2 regions of the Micromonospora sp. DT227 genome follow, and region 2 is predicted to be linked to the other one. Evidence: riboswitches for the same ligand, from Rfam matches in the RefSeq annotation. Region 2 holds a riboswitch; the other holds the start of a gene.
The links. Region 2 has a riboswitch for glycine ahead of gcvP (aminomethyl-transferring glycine dehydrogenase). Riboswitches for the same ligand answer to the same signal wherever they lie in the genome.

Region 1 (7,873 bases), on a different contig from region 2:
GGCCTCGCCCTCCAGCCCGAGCAGCACCGCCCGGTCACTGCCGTGACCGTGCCCGGTCGCGCCCAACGAACCGAAGAGCTCCCCCTGCACCCGGGCGGTATCGGCGAGCAGACCGTCGGCCTTGAGCCCCGACACGAACGTCCGGGCCGCCCGCATCGGCCCGACGGTGTGCGAACTCGACGGCCCGATACCGACACTGAAAAGGTCGAAAACACTGATCACGGCAGCCTGCTCCCTAATGTGAGGACGGTGGTCGGCGGCGGCTGCGTCAGTTCGCGGCACCGGGCTTGAAGGAGCGGGCCAGCAGGAGCATGTTCGCGGGCTTCTCGGCCAACCGGCGGGTGAAGTAGCCGTACCAGTCGCGCCCGTAGGGCAGGTAGACCCGCATACGGTGCCCCTCCCCCGCCAGCCGGGCCTGTTCGTTGGCCCGAACGCCGTACAACATCTGGTACTCGAAGTCCGCGGCATCCCGGCCGGCGTTGCGAGCGAGGTGCAGCGCGCTGTCGATCAGGCGCGGGTCGTGGGTGGCGATCATGGGGTACCCGGCTCCTTCCATGAGGATGCGCAGGCACCGGTCGAACGCCGCGTCCACCTGGCGTCTGGTGCCGAACGCCATCGAGTCCGGCTCGGCGTAGGCGCCCTTCACCAGGCGGACCCGGCTGCCGGAGTGGGCGAGCTTGACGCAGTCGACAACCGTGCGACGCAGGCACGCCTGCAGGGCCACCCCCACCCACGGAAATTCGGTGCGCAGTTCGCGGAGGACGGCGAGCGTCATGTCGACGGTGGTGTGGTCCTCCATGTCGATCGTCACGCTCGAGCCCACCGCCGCGGCCGCGGCGCAGATGTCGCGGGTGAGCCGGTACGCCTGATGCTGGCCGTCGTCGGCCAACGAGCCGCCGAGTGCGGACAGCTTGACCGAGACCTCCGCGGACGCGGCCAGGTTCGCCCGGCCCAGCGACGCAAGCAGCAGGCGGTAGTTGTCGCGGATGCCGAGCGCCTGCTCCGGCGTCGTCGTGCCTTCCCCCAGATGATCGATCGTCACCTGCATTCCCGCCCCGACGATCCGCGAGGCCACGCTGACGGCCTCGTCTTCCTCCTCACCGGCGACGAACCGCCGCACCACTGGTCGCGTGAGCGGGGAATGCTCCACGATCCGGCGTAGGCGGTCACTTCCTGTCGCTCTGAGCAGCAGCTTGTTCGGCACGGTGCGTCCTTTCCTGAATACGGGTGTGGGTCCGACCGGCGATGACGCGTCGCGGGTGGCGCACTGTCGAAAGCCCAGAGGTTCCGATCCGCAGCCCTGAGGTGACCATCGGCGGGCGCGGCGCCGTGCACGTCGGCGGCGTTGAGCCGGTCGGCGAGCACCCTCGCCCCGATCAGGGCGCTCTGTTGCCGTTCGCGGAACTCCCGCCCCGCGGCGATCCGGAATGCCACCGCCTTGGCGGCGACCGTGTGCTCGAGCGGACCGCCCTGCTGCCCGGGGAAGACCGCCGAGTCCAGCATGGGGGTTCCTCTATCGCGCGTCGTCGGCGAAGACGCGATACTCGTCGGCCGACATCAAGGACGGCAGTTCGCTTATCTGCACCCGCAGCAGCCAGCCCTTGCCATAGGGGTCGGCGCCGATCAAACCCGGGTCGGCGAGCACCTCCTCGTTGAGTCGCCCGTCTTGTCGAAGGACACCAGCCGGCCCAGGCCGATGTCGAACGGGGTGACGCCGGGGTGGAATGCGCAGCCGTACAGCGGCATCCCGGCCTCCAGGCGGAGGGTGTCGCGACAGGCGAGTCCGGCCGGCACCATGCCATGTCCGGCACCGACGGCGAGCAGTGCCCGCCAGAGTTCGACCGCGTCGCTCGCGCCGGCGAACAGCTCGAATCCGTCCTCGCCGGTGTATCCGGTACGGGCGATGATCGCCGGGCGGCCGACGACCTCGACGGGGGTGGCGCTGTGGTAGGCGAGCCGGGTCGGCTCCGCTCCGATCAGGGCTTCGAGGCTGTCGGCGGCACGGGGGCCCTGCACGGCGATGATCGCGCGTTCGGCGCTGTGGTCGGTGACGGTGGCCTCGTACCTGTCGCAGCGGGACTTGAGCGCGAGCAGCGCGGCTGCGGTGTTGGCGGCGTTGGTGATCAGCAGGTACCGGTCGGCGGCGAGCCGGTAGGCGACGAGGTCGTCCAATACGCCGCCGATGTCGTCGCAGAGCATGGTGTAGCGGGCGCCGCCAAGCGGCACCGTGGACAGGTGCCCGACCAGCGCGTAATCCAGCGCCGTCGGGGCCTCTGGCCCGACCACCTCGAGCTGTCCCATGTGGCTGAGGTCGAAGATGCCGGCGCGTTCGCGTACGGCCCGGTGCTCGGCGGTCTGTCTGGTGTAGCGCAGCGGCATGGACCAGCCGGCGAAGCCGGTGAACCGGGCCCCGAACTCCAGGTGCACGGCGTGCAGGGGTGAGTGAAGCAGAGTCGTCGGACCCTGATGCATGGAGGCGCTCCTCGTCGCGACGCTCGTGGCGTCGTACGGTCGGTTGCCTCCCGCTCTGTCATTGACCTGAGAGCTTCACCGCTGATCAGCGGTTTGCACCGTGGGTGAGACGAAGGTCGTCTGCTTTCCAGAGTCCACCTAGCCCGCGCGGTAATGGGGCCTGAGAGTTTCTTGGGAGTTTGCTCCTTCGGCGCCCGACACATGGTCGGGTCTCTCCCGCGCAGGTTCGAACGGTGTCTATTCAGTTATCGGTATTCCGGACAGACAGTAGGCGATCGGCGGAGACCGCGTCAACAGCCGCTGGAAAAGAACGGTCAATCTTCGGCCAGGGGATGGACGTGCGGATTTTCCCGCCACCAGCGGGCGTATCCGGGATTGTCGTCGACATGGTCCAAAAAGGCGCGGGCGAACGCCCGGAACAGGTGCCTGCTCTGCTCGTTGGTGAACGCGTCACGCCGCCAGATAACGGCCAGCCTGGCCACCTGCGGCTCGCCGTCCAGCGGTAGCACCCGCGTCCCGGGCCCCGGCGCCCAGGTCGGGTCGACCAGCCGGACACCGTCGCCGGCTGCCACGAGAGGGTGGGCTGCGCCACTGGGTGCCTCGTAGCGGATCCTCGGTTCGAAGCCGGCGGCCCGGCACGCGCGGCGCAGGGAGGCCAGCGAGCCATCGTCGGGACCGGGCGGGCAGACCCACGACTCGTCGCTGAGGTCGGCCAACCGGACCGTGTCGCGCTGCGCGTGGCGGTGCGTCGCTGCCAGCGCGACGAAGATGGGGTGCCGCGGTACCAGCGTGCGACTGGCAACGGTCGGGCCAATCGGCAGGTCGAAGCCTTCCAGGATGCCGACCAGGGCAGCGTCCAACTGACCGTGTGTGACCGCCTCCACCAGCAGTCGTGACGACGGTTCGATCTGCAGTCCGATCTCTGCGTCGGGGAACGTCTCCGTGACCCGTCGGACCAGACTGCTCGCGCAGGCGAGGTGGACGGTGCCGAGTCGGAACAGGTCCGAGGCGCGACGCTTGTCCCCGAAGTCGTCAACGAGCGCGTCCACCTCGGCGAGCACCACGCGTGCCCGGCTGAGCACCTGCTTGCCGAGTTCGGTGGGTTGCATGCCGGTGCGGCTGCGGACGAAGAGCGGGCCACCCACCATCTCTTCGATCCGGTGCAGCTGGGCGGTCAGTGCCGGCTGGGACAGGCCCAGCCGGGCGGCAGCCCCGGTCACGCTCCCTACCTCGGCCACAACACTGATCGCCCGCAGGTGCCGCACGTCGATGCCCATGAGCACGGATTATGCCGCCCGCCGCGCCGATCGACCCCTCGCGGCGAGCTCGGAGCTGGCGGAGCACGGACGCGCCGCCCGTCAGGAGCCGGGCGGCGCGTCGCTCGTGGTCGATACGGCACCCGTCAGTAGCGGGTGCTGACGGTCACTCCCGAGCAGGACGTCTTGCCGTACAGGCTGATGAAGTTGTATCCGGCGGGCGGGTTGGTGATGGTCAGGGACCCGGCGTTGCCGGCGCCGGTCGAGGATCGGGTGTAGTTGCTGGTCGTCGCCCAGCTGGAGGAGCTGTAGTAGAGGTCGCAGTTGCCGCTGCCACCGGCCGCGTTGATCGTCAGGCTCGACACGCCCGACGGCAAGTAGATGTACAGGTAATCGTAGTTGCCGGCCGTCGCGGCGCGAACGCTGCGCTGACAGTTGCGGTCCAGTACGCGGGTGTCCGCCGCGGTGCACTCCGGCAGGGTGCTTCCGCCGCCGGAAGTGACCGAGACAGTCTGCGTGGTCGTTCCGGTCGCCCCCTGGTTGTCGGTGACCGTCAACGAGACGGTGTAGCTGCCGGCCGCGGCGTAGGTCTTGCTCGGGTTCGTCGCCGTCGAGGTGGTGCCGTCACCGAAGTTCCACTTCCGGGAGGCGATGCTGCCGTCGCTGTCGGTGGACTGGTCAGTGAAGGTCGCGGTGAGCCCGCTCTTCGTCACGGTGAACGCGGCGGACGGCGGCTGGTTGGTGGGGGGCGGGGTGCTGCCTCCGCAGTCACCGGTCGCGCAGCGGGTCAGCCAGGCGTAGAAGTCCGCGTCGTAACGCGTACCGATGGTGTTGGTCAGGTAGGTGCGCGCGGCGCTGTAGGCGCCTGATCGGTAGTAGCCGAGGACGGTCGTCATGTCCGAGCGATGCGACTGGAGCATGTACCGGGCCGCCAGGTAGCCCCAGTTGTAGATACGGGTCTGGTCGTTGCTGTACGTGGTGTCGAACAGTGTGCGCAGCGGGTAGGTGTGGTAGCCGGCCTGGGTCTGCGCGTCGGTGTACGTGACGTTGCGGTACGAGTACGAGATGTATTCGGCGAAGCCTTCGATCCACCAGACGGTGGGGGTGGTGACGTTCGCGTTGAAGTCGCCGTACATGTCGAACCGACCATCGAGGTAGTGGGTGTACTCGTGGTTGAGGTTCCAGATCTGGAAGGTCGGCCGGACCCACTCCGCCTCGTAGGCGATGAAGCGGGCCTGGTTGTTGGCATCCGAGGGGTTCCCCTCCAGGTACATGCCACCGTTGTTGGTGTCGATGCCGTAGATGGCGCCGGCGTAGGTCTGATAGTCGGTGGTGGAGTCGAAGACGACGACCTCGATGTCGGAGTTGACGTCACCCGTCACCGGGCCGCTGTCCGTCACGACGCTGTGGAAGTAGGCGTCCTGGCCCTTGAGGCTGTCGCAGGACTGGCTCAGCTCGGCGGCGGTCATGTCCTGCGCCAGGATGCGGATCGAGGCGCTGCAGGTGTAGTTGATCGTCAGCACAGAGTTGGTCAACCGCTGCGACAGGTTGCACGTGCCGTAGTAGGAGCAGTTGGCGACGTCGTAGTACTGGGTCATCTCCGCGACGCCCACCCAGAGTGGCGCGGTGGGGCCGGTGATGCTGCTGCGCGAGAGCAGGGCCGATGCCTTCGGGCGCACGGTGGACTGCAGCGCGGCCTCCTGCAGGAACCGGGCGAGTTCCCGACCCGCGTTCGAGGTCAGGAAGCCGTTGTCGGTGCCCAGTAGGTCCAGGTGCCCATTGGCGAAGTTGTACAGGTTGTTCAGCACGGTCGGGTCGGCCTGCACCGCCGAGACGAATGCGGGCACCTGGTGGCCGCGGAAGAGCACGGTGTAGACGTTGTTCACCGCGTTGCGCATGTACCACGACGCGAGGTACGACGAGTTGAAGCCGGTCAGCAGTCGGTTGATGACGTAGAGGTAGCGCGCGTTCTCCTGGGCGCTGTCGATGAGAGTCACGGCCTCCGCCAGCACCTCACCGTTGGCGTCAGTGACGTCCCAGGCGTGCGACGAGGCGAAGAAGGCGTCGAGACCCGACCGGATCGCGGTCTGCAGCTGCGACCCGTAGGCGCCGACGCTGCTGTCGTACCACTGCACGTAGTAGCCGGCGCGCAGGTAGAGGACGAGTTGCGTCATGCCCGTGGAGGAGTTCCCGGGGTAGCTGGCGGCGCCGTCGCGAACCGCGTAGGCGACACTGGCCATCTGCGCCTCGCGGAAGGCGTTGTAGGCGTCAGTTCCGGTGAGGCTGAACAGGCTGTTGACGCAGTCGACGGTGGAAGCCTTGATCTGGGTCACCAGCGCGGATCCGGTGCGGCTGGTGAAGTCGGTGGAGTTGCACGTGGCGGCGGCCAGGCGGGAGCTGTCCGACGGTCGCGCCCGGCGCTGAGGGGTCGCCGGCCGGTCGTAGTCGACGCGGGTGGCGTCCTTCGCCGCCGGCTGCGGTGCCCGCTTGTTCACCGGAAGCGGCTGCCTGCTCACATGGTCGTTGAGGCCGTTGCTCCGTATGGCTGCGTGGGAGGCCGCCGGAGGGGCCGCGTCGGCTTTGGCGGACTGTCGCGCGGACGATGGGGACGCGGGGCTCGCGGTGGCTGGTGCCGCCGTCATGCCGCAGGCGAGTGCCAGCGCGATAGTCACGCTGCACATCCTGGCCATGGTCCGGCGCACAGGTGTTCTGGACACGCACTCTCCTCAGGGGGTCGAGCGGGCGTGCGATCCACCGAAGACGCTCAGATGTTTCGATGGATGCTTGGGTGGTCGGACGCTAGCCAGGACGCTCGGGGGGCCACAACGACGCCACAGCCATCGGTCAGGTTGGCCGGGCTGCCGGCTTACAAGGGGCTTTGGTACCGAGGCGGCGCCGCGGTTGCCACCAGATCGATCACTGAAGCCTATGGGGCCGCACGATGAAAGCGGCCCGGGTGTTCATGTCATCGTGCGAGGTGTTAACCAACGCGACACCGGGCGGCAAAGATGGCCAATATCCTGCTGATCGACGAAAATGCCTCTCACCGGCGTTCGCTCAGCGACGACCTGGCTCTGTACGGACACATCGTCACCGACCTCGCCCTGCACGAGACCGGACGAGCGCTGTCCGACCTGGCCTGCCACACGCACCAGCGGCCGGACGTCGTGCTGGTGGATCCTTTCTCCCCGGCGGTCGACGGTCTGCTGCTGATGCGGCTCTTGTGCATCAGCTCGCGGCGCCCGGTGGTGGTTCATTCGACCGGCCGCGGTGACGACGAGATCGTGCAGGCGTTGCGCGCCGGAGCTGAGAGCTACCTACCGAAGCCCTGCCTGGCTTCGGTGGTGGATGCGTGCCTCTCGGCCCTGCTTCGCCGTATTCCGGCCGCGTCACCCCCGCGGCCGACCGTGGTGGGTGACCTGTGCATCGACGTGGCCGGACGCAGCGTGACTGTCGGGGGTCAACCCCTTGCCCTGACGCGCACCGAGTTCGACCTGCTCGCCTGCCTCGCCGAACATCCCGGGCGGGTCGTGCCCCGCTCGCAGTTGCGCACCAGGGTCGGCCACGGGGTGATGTCCTCGGCAAGCGCCATCGACGTCCTGGTGCACCGGCTACGGCGCAAGCTCGGTGAGCGGAGGTCGGACTGGCAATACCTCCACACCGTCCGTGGCAGGGGAATCGCACTTCACGCTTCCGCTCCCGCCAGTGTCATCGGAGGATCGTGATGTCGCATTGCGGTGCGTCGGGGGACGAGACGAACTGCTTGACCTTGAGGGCCCGTCGACACGGCCGTCGGCAGTCAGTCGGCTGCGCCGCTCTGGTTCAGCCCCGGTGTGGGCGGGTCGGCTCACCGGGGGTGGGGATCAGCCCGCTTTCCCCGTGGATCCCCGCCGGCCGGCCAACCGCGAAGCCCGGGCAGGCGGACTGGCGTGCGCGGATCGAGGGCAACGACGTCGGCTACGCGTCAGTGTGTGCCGCGGGACCCCACGCCACAACCCTGCACTGGGTTCGCAACGACGGGGCGCGTCCCGGTGACCTCCTGCTGCTCGATTCCGGTGTGGAGACCCGCAACCTCTACACCGCCGATGTCACCCGGACGCTGCCCGTCGACGGCCGCTTCAGCCCCGTTCAACGCAAGGTGTACG
Region 2 (7,873 bases):
GGCGAACGCGCCGCGTGCGGACGGCACGGTGGAGTTGCATGTGCGGGCGGCGCCGGGTGGCGCGGTGTCGTCGCGGCTGGTGTACGGGTGCGCGGTGGGTGATCAGATCCATCTGGCGGCGCCGGTGGGGGACGGGTTGACGTTGCGGTTGGCCGGGTCGTCGGATCTGCTGCTGTTGGCCGGTGGGACCGGTTGGGCGCCGGTGAAGGCGTTGGTGGAGCAGGTCGCGGCGGAGGGGTCGGGCCGTCGGGTGGACCTGTATGTGGGGGCGCGGTCGAGGTTGGAGTTCTACGACAGCGAGGCGATCGACAAGGTGGCCGCGTCGTGTCCGTGGTTGCGGGTGTCGTACGTGGCGGGGTCGGATCCGGTGCGGCCGGGTGAGCCGGCGCGGGTGGTGGATCGGGTGTTGGCCGACGGGGACTGGCGGTCGCGGCACGTGTACGTGTGTGGGTCCGACGAGATGGTGGGCCAGTCGGTGGCGGCGTTGACGGGGGCCGGTTACCGGTCGGGTCAGGTGCACCACGAGGGTTTCGGCAGGCAGTGGTACGGGCCGGTGTGGCGTGCCGTCACGGCCGCCGACGAGTCCACGGAGATGGTCCGGTGAGCGCGAGGAGTGAGCCGGTCCTGCGAGCCCCGCAGTCGCGAACGGAGATGGTCCGATGAGTGCGACCCCGATCAGTGGTTACGACGCGCAGCAGGTGTCCGGGTCGGTGCAGGTGCGGTTGACCTCGGACCGGGTGCGGCGGTGGGAGTTCGGGTCGGCGGCGTTCACCAGGCGTGGCTATGAGCAGGCCGATGTGGACCGGTTCCGGGTGCAGGTGGCCGACGAGTTGGATCTGCTGGCTGCCCAGGTGGCGAATCTGCGGGCGGAGAACGAGCGGCTCAACGACCATCTGGAGTTGCACCGGCACGGGGTGATTCCGAGCGCCGACGCGCCGGTGCGGCCGGCGGCGAAGGAGGTGAATCTGCTGTCGGCGGCGCAGCGGGAGGCGGAGCAGATCATCGCGCAGGCGCACGACTATGCCCGTCGGGTCGCCGAGTACGCCCGGGCGCAGTATGAGAGTTACCTGCGGGCGGCGGCGGAGGAGGCGAAGCAGGAGGCCGAGCGGGCGGTGGTGGAGTACCGCCGGGCCGCCGGTGGTGACGTGGACGATTCGGTGGCGACGCGGGAGGCGTTGCGGATCTTCGGCGAGATGATGATGTCGCACATGCGGGCGGCGGCCCGGCATCTCGACGACGGCAGTGAGCAGTTGGCGCGGACGATGGAGCGTCTCACGCGGGAGGCGCCGCAGCCGGCGTTGCCGCGTCACCAGCGGTGAGCGCCGGTCCGGCCCGCCGTGCGGGTGGGCCGGACCGGCGAGGCCGGCCGTGGTGTGCCGGTGGTGGGTCAGCGGGTGAGCGCGTCGACGGCGTCGGCGACGGGGGTGTCGCCGGCGACGAGTTCGACGGTGTGCCCGGCGGTGCCGGGGGTCTCCAGCAGCGCCAGGAGGACGCGGGCGACGTCGGCGCGGCTGATCGCGCCGGGTGGGACGTGTCGGGCGAGGGTGATCCGGCCGCCGGGTTCGTCGTCGGTGAGCCGGCCGGGCCGTAGCACGGTGACGTCGAGGTCGCGGCCGGTGACGTCGTCCTCGGCGGCTTTCTTGGCCCGCAGGTAGGCGGCCCACACGTCGTCGGTGTCGGGGGCGGGTGGGTCGTCGACGCCCATGGAGGAGACGAGCAGGTAGCGGCGGACGCCGGCGCGGACGGCGGCGTCGGCGAGCAGCACGGCGGCGCCGCGGTCGACGGTGTCCTTGCGGTCGGCGCCGCTGCCGGGGCCGGCGCCGGCGGCGAACACCACGGCGTCGGCGTCGGCGAGGTGCCGGGCGAGTGTGTCGGCGTCGGTGTGTTCCAGGTCGCACACGACCGGTTCGGCGCCGGCGGCGCGCAGCGCGGCGGCGTGGTCGGGGTTGCGGATCAGCCCGACGGGGGTGTCGCCGCGTCCGGCGAGGTCTCGTTCGAGCAGCTTGGCGATCTTTCCGTGGCCTCCGGCGATGACGACGCGCATGTGCTCAACCTAGCCCGCCGGTGGTCGCCGCGCCGGGCGACCAGCATCGTTGATCATGAAGTTGGCGGCGAAGAAACGACCGGATCGCGCCGCCAACTTCATGATCAACGCCGGGGGTGGGCGGCGTGGGGTGGGCGGGTGGGGGTGCGCGAGGCAGCATGGTGGGGTGAGTGATGCGTTCGAGGGGTTGGCGCGGCTGCTGGCCGGCGGGGGTGTGGTGGTGCTCAGCGGCGCCGGCCTGTCCACCGAGTCGGGCATTCCGGACTATCGGGGGCCCAGCGGCGCGGCGCGGCGGCACACCCCGATGACCTACCAGGCGTTCACCCGTGATCCGCAGGCGCGGCGACGCTACTGGGCGCGTAGCCACCTCGGGTGGCGGACCATCGCGCGGGCGGCGCCCAACGACGGGCACCGGGCGGTGGCCCGGTTGCAGCAGGCGGGGCTGCTCGACGGCATCATCACGCAGAACGTCGACGGGTTGCACACCGCCGCCGGCGCGACCGGTGTGATCGAGTTGCACGGCCGGCTCGACGAGGTGACGTGCCTGGACTGCGGCAACCTGACCGGCCGTGACGAGCTGCACCGGCGGTTGACCGAGGCGAACCCGGGGTTCGACGCGCGGGTGGCGCACGTGAACCCCGACGGTGACGTGGAACTGCCGGACGAGGCGGTGGCCGGGTTCCGGGTCGTCGACTGCGGGGTGTGCGGCGGGGGCATGCTGAAACCGGATGTGGTGTTCTTCGGCGAGACGGTGCCGGCACCGCGGGTGGCGGACTGTTTCGCGCTGGTGGAGGGGGCCCGGGCGGTGCTGGTGCTGGGGTCGTCGTTGACGGTGATGTCGGGGCGGCGGTTCGTGTTGCGGGCGGCGAAGCGGGGCATTCCGGTGGCGATCGTCAACCAGGGTGTCACCCGCGGCGACGGGTACGCGGCGGTGCGGTTGGACGCGCCGTTGGGTGCCACGTTGACCGCGTTGGCCGCCGGGTTCGCCGAGCCGGCGCCGGTGTGATCACACCCTGGGACATGAGCCGGAAACACGGCCGCTGGTAGCGTGGGGGGTGCCGGTACCACCCACGTGGGAGAGACCGTCGACCCGACGGCGCCGAAGGGGCAGATTCTCCCCGGAACCTCTCAGGCAAAAGGACCACGTGGGCAGGCGCTGTGGAGCGCGTCAGCGTGACTCAGGGGGAGGCCGACCCGTCGACCTCGCCCCCACAAGGAGCGCCGCGCATGACCGCTGAGCAGTTCGCCGACCGGCACATCGGCCCCGGCCCGGACGACGAGCGCCGCATGTTGGAGGCCGTCGGCTACGGCTCCGTGGACGAGCTGATGGACGCCGCGATCCCCGAGGTGATCCGCTGGCACGGCACGTTGGACCTGCCGGCGCCGGCCTCGGAGCGGGAGGCGCTGGCCGAGTTGCGGGCGCTCGCGGCCCGTAACACGGTGGCCGTGTCGATGATCGGCCTGGGTTACCACGGCACGCACACCCCGGCGGTGATCCGCCGTAACGTGCTGGAGAATCCGGCCTGGTACACCGCGTACACGCCGTATCAGCCGGAGATCAGCCAGGGTCGGCTGGAGGCGTTGCTGAACTTCCAGACCATGGTCACCGATCTGACCGGGCTGGCCACCGCGAACGCGTCGATGCTCGACGAGGGCACCGCCGCGGCGGAGGCGATGACGCTCGCGCGCCGCGCGTCGAAGAGCAAGAGCCCGGTGTACGTGGTGGACGCCGACGCGTTGCCGCAGACCGTCGCGGTGATCGCCAGTCGCGCCGAGCCGCTCGGTATCGAGGTGCGGGTCGTCGACGTCGACGTCGAGGAGTTGCCGGCGGAGTTCTTCGGCCTGCACCTGCAGTATCCGGGCGCGTCCGGGGCGGTCCGGGACCATGCTCCGTTGGTCGAGGCGGCGCACGCGGTGGGCGCGTTGGTGACCGTCGCGGCGGACCTGTTGGCGTTGATGGTGCTGCGCCCGCCGGGGGAGATCGGCGTGGACATCGCCGCCGGCACCACCCAGCGGTTCGGGGTGCCGATGGGGTTCGGTGGGCCGCACGCCGGCTACCTGGCGGTGCGTGCCGGTCTGGAGCGGATGTTGCCGGGCCGTCTCGTCGGGGTGTCGCGCGACGCGGACGGCAATGCCGCCTACCGGTTGGCGTTGCAGACCCGTGAGCAGCACATCCGGCGGGAGAAGGCGACCAGCAACATCTGCACCGCGCAGGTGCTGCTGGCGGTGATGGCCGGCATGTACGCGGTCTATCACGGCCCGGACGGGTTGCGGGCGATCGCCCGGCGTACCCGTGCGGCGGCGGCGCGGTTGGCGGCCGGGCTGCGTGCCGGCGGCGTCGGTGTCGCGGACGTGGCGTTCTTCGACACCGTCACCGCGACGGTGCCGGGTCGGGCCGCGCAGGTGGTGGCCGAGGCGGCGGCGCGCAACGTGAACCTGCGGCTGGTGGACGCCGACCGGGTCGGGGTGTCCTGCGACGAGACGACCACCGACGCGCATCTGCGGGCGGTGTGGGCGGCGTTCGGCGTGGACGGTGTCGACGGTGACGTGGAGGTGGCGTTGCCCGACGGGTTGGCCCGCTCCGGTGACGTGCTCACCCATCCGGTGTTCCGCAGTCACCACTCGGAGACGGCGATGCTGCGGTACCTGCGGCGGCTGGCTGATTTCGACTACGCCCTGGACCGGGGCATGATCCCGTTGGGGTCGTGCACGATGAAGCTCAACGCCACCACCGAGATGGAGCCGGTCACCTGGCCGGAGTTCGCGCACCTGCACCCGTTCGCGCCCGACGCGCAGACCGTCGGCTACCGGGAGTTGATCGCCCAGTTGGAGGGTTGGCTGGCGGAGGTGACCGGCTACGACGCGGTCAGCGTGCAGCCCAACGCCGGGTCGCAGGGGGAGCTGGCCGGCCTGCTGGCGATCCGCGCCTACCACCGGGACCGGGGTGAGGGGCACCGGGACGTGTGTCTGATCCCGTCGTCGGCGCACGGCACGAACGCCGCGTCGGCGGTGATGGCCGGCATGCGGGTGGTCGTGGTGGGCTGCGACGCCGACGGCAACGTCGACCTCGTCGACCTCGACGCGAAGATCGACAAGCATCGGGACGCCCTGGCGGCGATCATGGTGACGTACCCGTCGACGCACGGCGTGTACGAGACGGGCATCGCGCAGTTGTGCGCGAAGGTCCACGACGCCGGCGGTCAGGTGTACGTCGACGGGGCGAACCTCAACGCGCTTGTCGGGTTCGCCAAGCCGGGGCGCTTCGGCGCGGACGTGTCGCACCTGAACCTGCACAAGACGTTCTGCATTCCGCACGGTGGCGGCGGGCCGGGGGTGGGTCCGGTGGCGGTGCGGGCGCACCTGGCGCCGTTTCTGCCCGGTGATCCGGTCGGCGCGTCCGTCGACGGCCGGCCGGCGATCTCCGCGGCCCGGTACGGGTCGGCGGGGATCCTGCCGATCCCGTGGGCGTACCTGCGGATGATGGGCGCCGACGGGTTGGCGCGGGCCACCGCGGTGGCGGTGCTCGCGGCGAACTACGTGGCGGTGCGGCTGCGGGAGCACTTCCCGGTGTTGTACGCCGGCAACAAGGGCCTGGTGGCGCACGAGTGCATCCTGGACCTGCGGCCGTTGACGAAGGCGACCGGGGTGAGCGTCGACGACGTCGCGAAGCGGCTGATCGACTACGGTTTCCACGCGCCGACGATGTCGTTCCCGGTGGCGGGCACGCTGATGGTGGAGCCGACCGAGAGTGAGGACCTGGCCGAGTTGGACCGGTTCTGCGACGCGATGATCGCCATCCGCGCCGAGATCGACCAGGTGGGGTCCGGGCGGTGGCCGGCGGGCGACAGTCCGCTGTCGAACGCGCCGCACACCGCGGCGATGGTGTCCGGCGACGAGTGGCCGCACCCGTACCCGCGGTCGGTGGGCGCCTATCCGGGGGCGGTGGACCGGGCGGGGAAGTACTGGCCGCCGGTGCGGCGCGTGGACGGCGCGTACGGGGACCGGAACCTGGTCTGTTCGTGTCCCGCGCCGGAGGCGTTCGAGGAGTGAGGGCGTGCACGCCGGGGCGGTGGTGGATCGCCGCCCCGGCCGGCGCGTCGACGGGCTTCGTCGGCGCGTACGCTCACTGACGCTGCGTGATGGCTCAGGCGACGAGGGCGTGGCGGGCCGGTCCCCGGTGCGGGGCGATGGTCCGCCCGTCGGGGAGCAGCTCACCGGTGTCCTCGAAGATGATGACGCCGTTGCAGAGCAGGCTCCAGCCCTGCTCAGGAAAGCAGGCGAGGACGCGGGCGGCCTCGCGGTCGGTCGCGTCGGCGGAGGGGCAGGTGGGCTGGTGCTGACACATCGGGTTCTCCGGACTGTGGGGGCACTGTGTCATGGTTCACATGACCAGTGACGCACAGTACCAAGCTCAACCGCGCAACACCGAGCAAGGTCGCGGCTTGTTCACCCAGAATGGGCTGAACGGATGAGGCGGAACGGTCCAGACGGCGTGGAAGCGCTCCCACACGTGCCGGTCGCGGTGCCCGGCGCGCCGCCCGCCTGCCGGTCCCGGCTGGTCGAGACCGCCCGGTTGCAGTGGCGCCTCGGCGACGACGGCGACCCCACCGACCTGGCGCAACGCTTCCTCACCGCGCACGGCGTCGACGTCGACGACCTGTCACGGCCCGGCCGGCACACCGCCGACGGGCCGTGCGGGGCGGCGCTGTTCCTGTCCGCCGCCGCCGGCGCGTACGCCGTCGGCGCGCCGACCGGCGCGCCCACACCCGTGCCGGCGCTGCCCGACCTGGTCGCGGTCGTCTACCACCACGGCGACCGCCCGCACCGGCCACCGTCGCCGGCCGGCTGGCGGCTGGGGGACTGGCGCGACAGCTGGACCCCGGACGCACACGCCGCCGCCGTCGAGTCGGTCCGCGCCGCCATCGCCCGCGGCGACGTCTACCAGGTCAACCTCGTCGGGCACGCCGCCGCCGACTACACCGGCGACCCGCGCCCCGCGCTGCGCCGCCTCGCCGCGCTGCCCGGCGCCCGCTACGGCGGCGCCCTCACCGGGCCCGGCTGGGCGCTGGGCTGCGCCTCCCCGGAGACGCTCGTCGCGACCGAACACGGCCGGCTCGTCACCCGCCCGATCAAGGGCACCCGCGCGGCCACCGCCGCCGGCCGCCGCGACCTGCTCGCCTCCGCCAAGGAACGCGCCGAACACATCATGATCGTCGACCTGGAACGCAACGACCTGGCCCGGGTGGCCCGCACCGGCTCCGTCCGGGTCGACGAGCTGTTCGCCGTACGCCGCTGGTGCGACCTGTGGCAGGCCGAGTCGACCGTCTCCGCGGCGCCCGCCGACGGCCTGGGCCTGGCCGACCTGCTGCGCGCGGTCTGCCCCGGCGGATCGGTCACCGGCGCGCCGAAGCACGCCGCGCTCGCCCAGGTGGCCGCGCGGGAGCCGGTCGGGCGCGGCGCCGGCATGGGCGCGTTGGGCTGGGTCGGACCGGACCGGCTCGACCTGGGCCTGACCATCCGCACCGCCGCCGCCGACGCCCACCGGCTGCACCTGTGGGCCGGCGGCGGCATCACCTGGGACAGCGACCCCGCCGCCGAGGTCGCCGAGGCCGCCGCGAAGGCCGCCCCGATCCGCGCGCTGCTGGCCGCCGGCTGACCGCCCGGCCCCTCAGGCGGCGGCGAACGCGTCCAGGGCGGCCACCACCCGCTCACCGACGCCGTGGCCGCGGCCGTGCCCGCCGGACTCGACGATCTCCATCCGGGCGTCCGGCCAGTCCCGGGTCAACCGCCACGCGATGTCCGGCGGGCCGCTGACGTCGAGCCGGCCCT

Region 1: it holds a riboswitch for glycine, as region 2 does, so the genes downstream of both, ACLQ2W_RS25645 (glycine cleavage system protein T) here and gcvP (aminomethyl-transferring glycine dehydrogenase) in region 2, are expected to answer to the same signal.

What each region holds. Positions count from the first base shown of each region.
Region 1 is NZ_JBNCLA010000008.1:226,073-233,945, reverse strand. Features, by position in the region: gene ACLQ2W_RS25665 (L-serine ammonia-lyase) at 1-222, opposite strand, end outside; gene ACLQ2W_RS25660 (proline dehydrogenase family protein) at 269-1,153, opposite strand; gene ACLQ2W_RS25655 (hypothetical protein) at 1,039-1,503, opposite strand; gene ACLQ2W_RS25650 (hypothetical protein) at 1,514-1,645, opposite strand; gene ACLQ2W_RS25645 (glycine cleavage system protein T) at 1,624-2,472, opposite strand; glycine riboswitch at 2,518-2,610, opposite strand; glycine riboswitch at 2,611-2,701, opposite strand; gene ACLQ2W_RS25640 (LysR family transcriptional regulator) at 2,787-3,749, opposite strand; gene ACLQ2W_RS25635 (collagenase) at 3,875-6,223, opposite strand; gene ACLQ2W_RS25630 (response regulator transcription factor) at 6,737-7,453, shown strand; gene ACLQ2W_RS25625 (M24B family metallopeptidase) at 7,585-7,873, shown strand, end outside.
Region 2 is NZ_JBNCLA010000006.1:287,075-294,947, reverse strand. Features, by position in the region: gene ACLQ2W_RS22070 (globin domain-containing protein) at 1-604, shown strand, start outside; gene ACLQ2W_RS22065 (DivIVA domain-containing protein) at 660-1,319, shown strand; gene ACLQ2W_RS22060 (NAD(P)H-binding protein) at 1,388-2,044, opposite strand; gene ACLQ2W_RS22055 (NAD-dependent protein deacetylase) at 2,211-3,050, shown strand; glycine riboswitch at 3,108-3,198, shown strand; gene gcvP (aminomethyl-transferring glycine dehydrogenase) at 3,272-6,094, shown strand; gene ACLQ2W_RS22045 (DUF5999 family protein) at 6,189-6,389, opposite strand; gene ACLQ2W_RS22040 (chorismate-binding protein) at 6,513-7,700, shown strand; gene pip (prolyl aminopeptidase) at 7,713-7,873, opposite strand, start outside.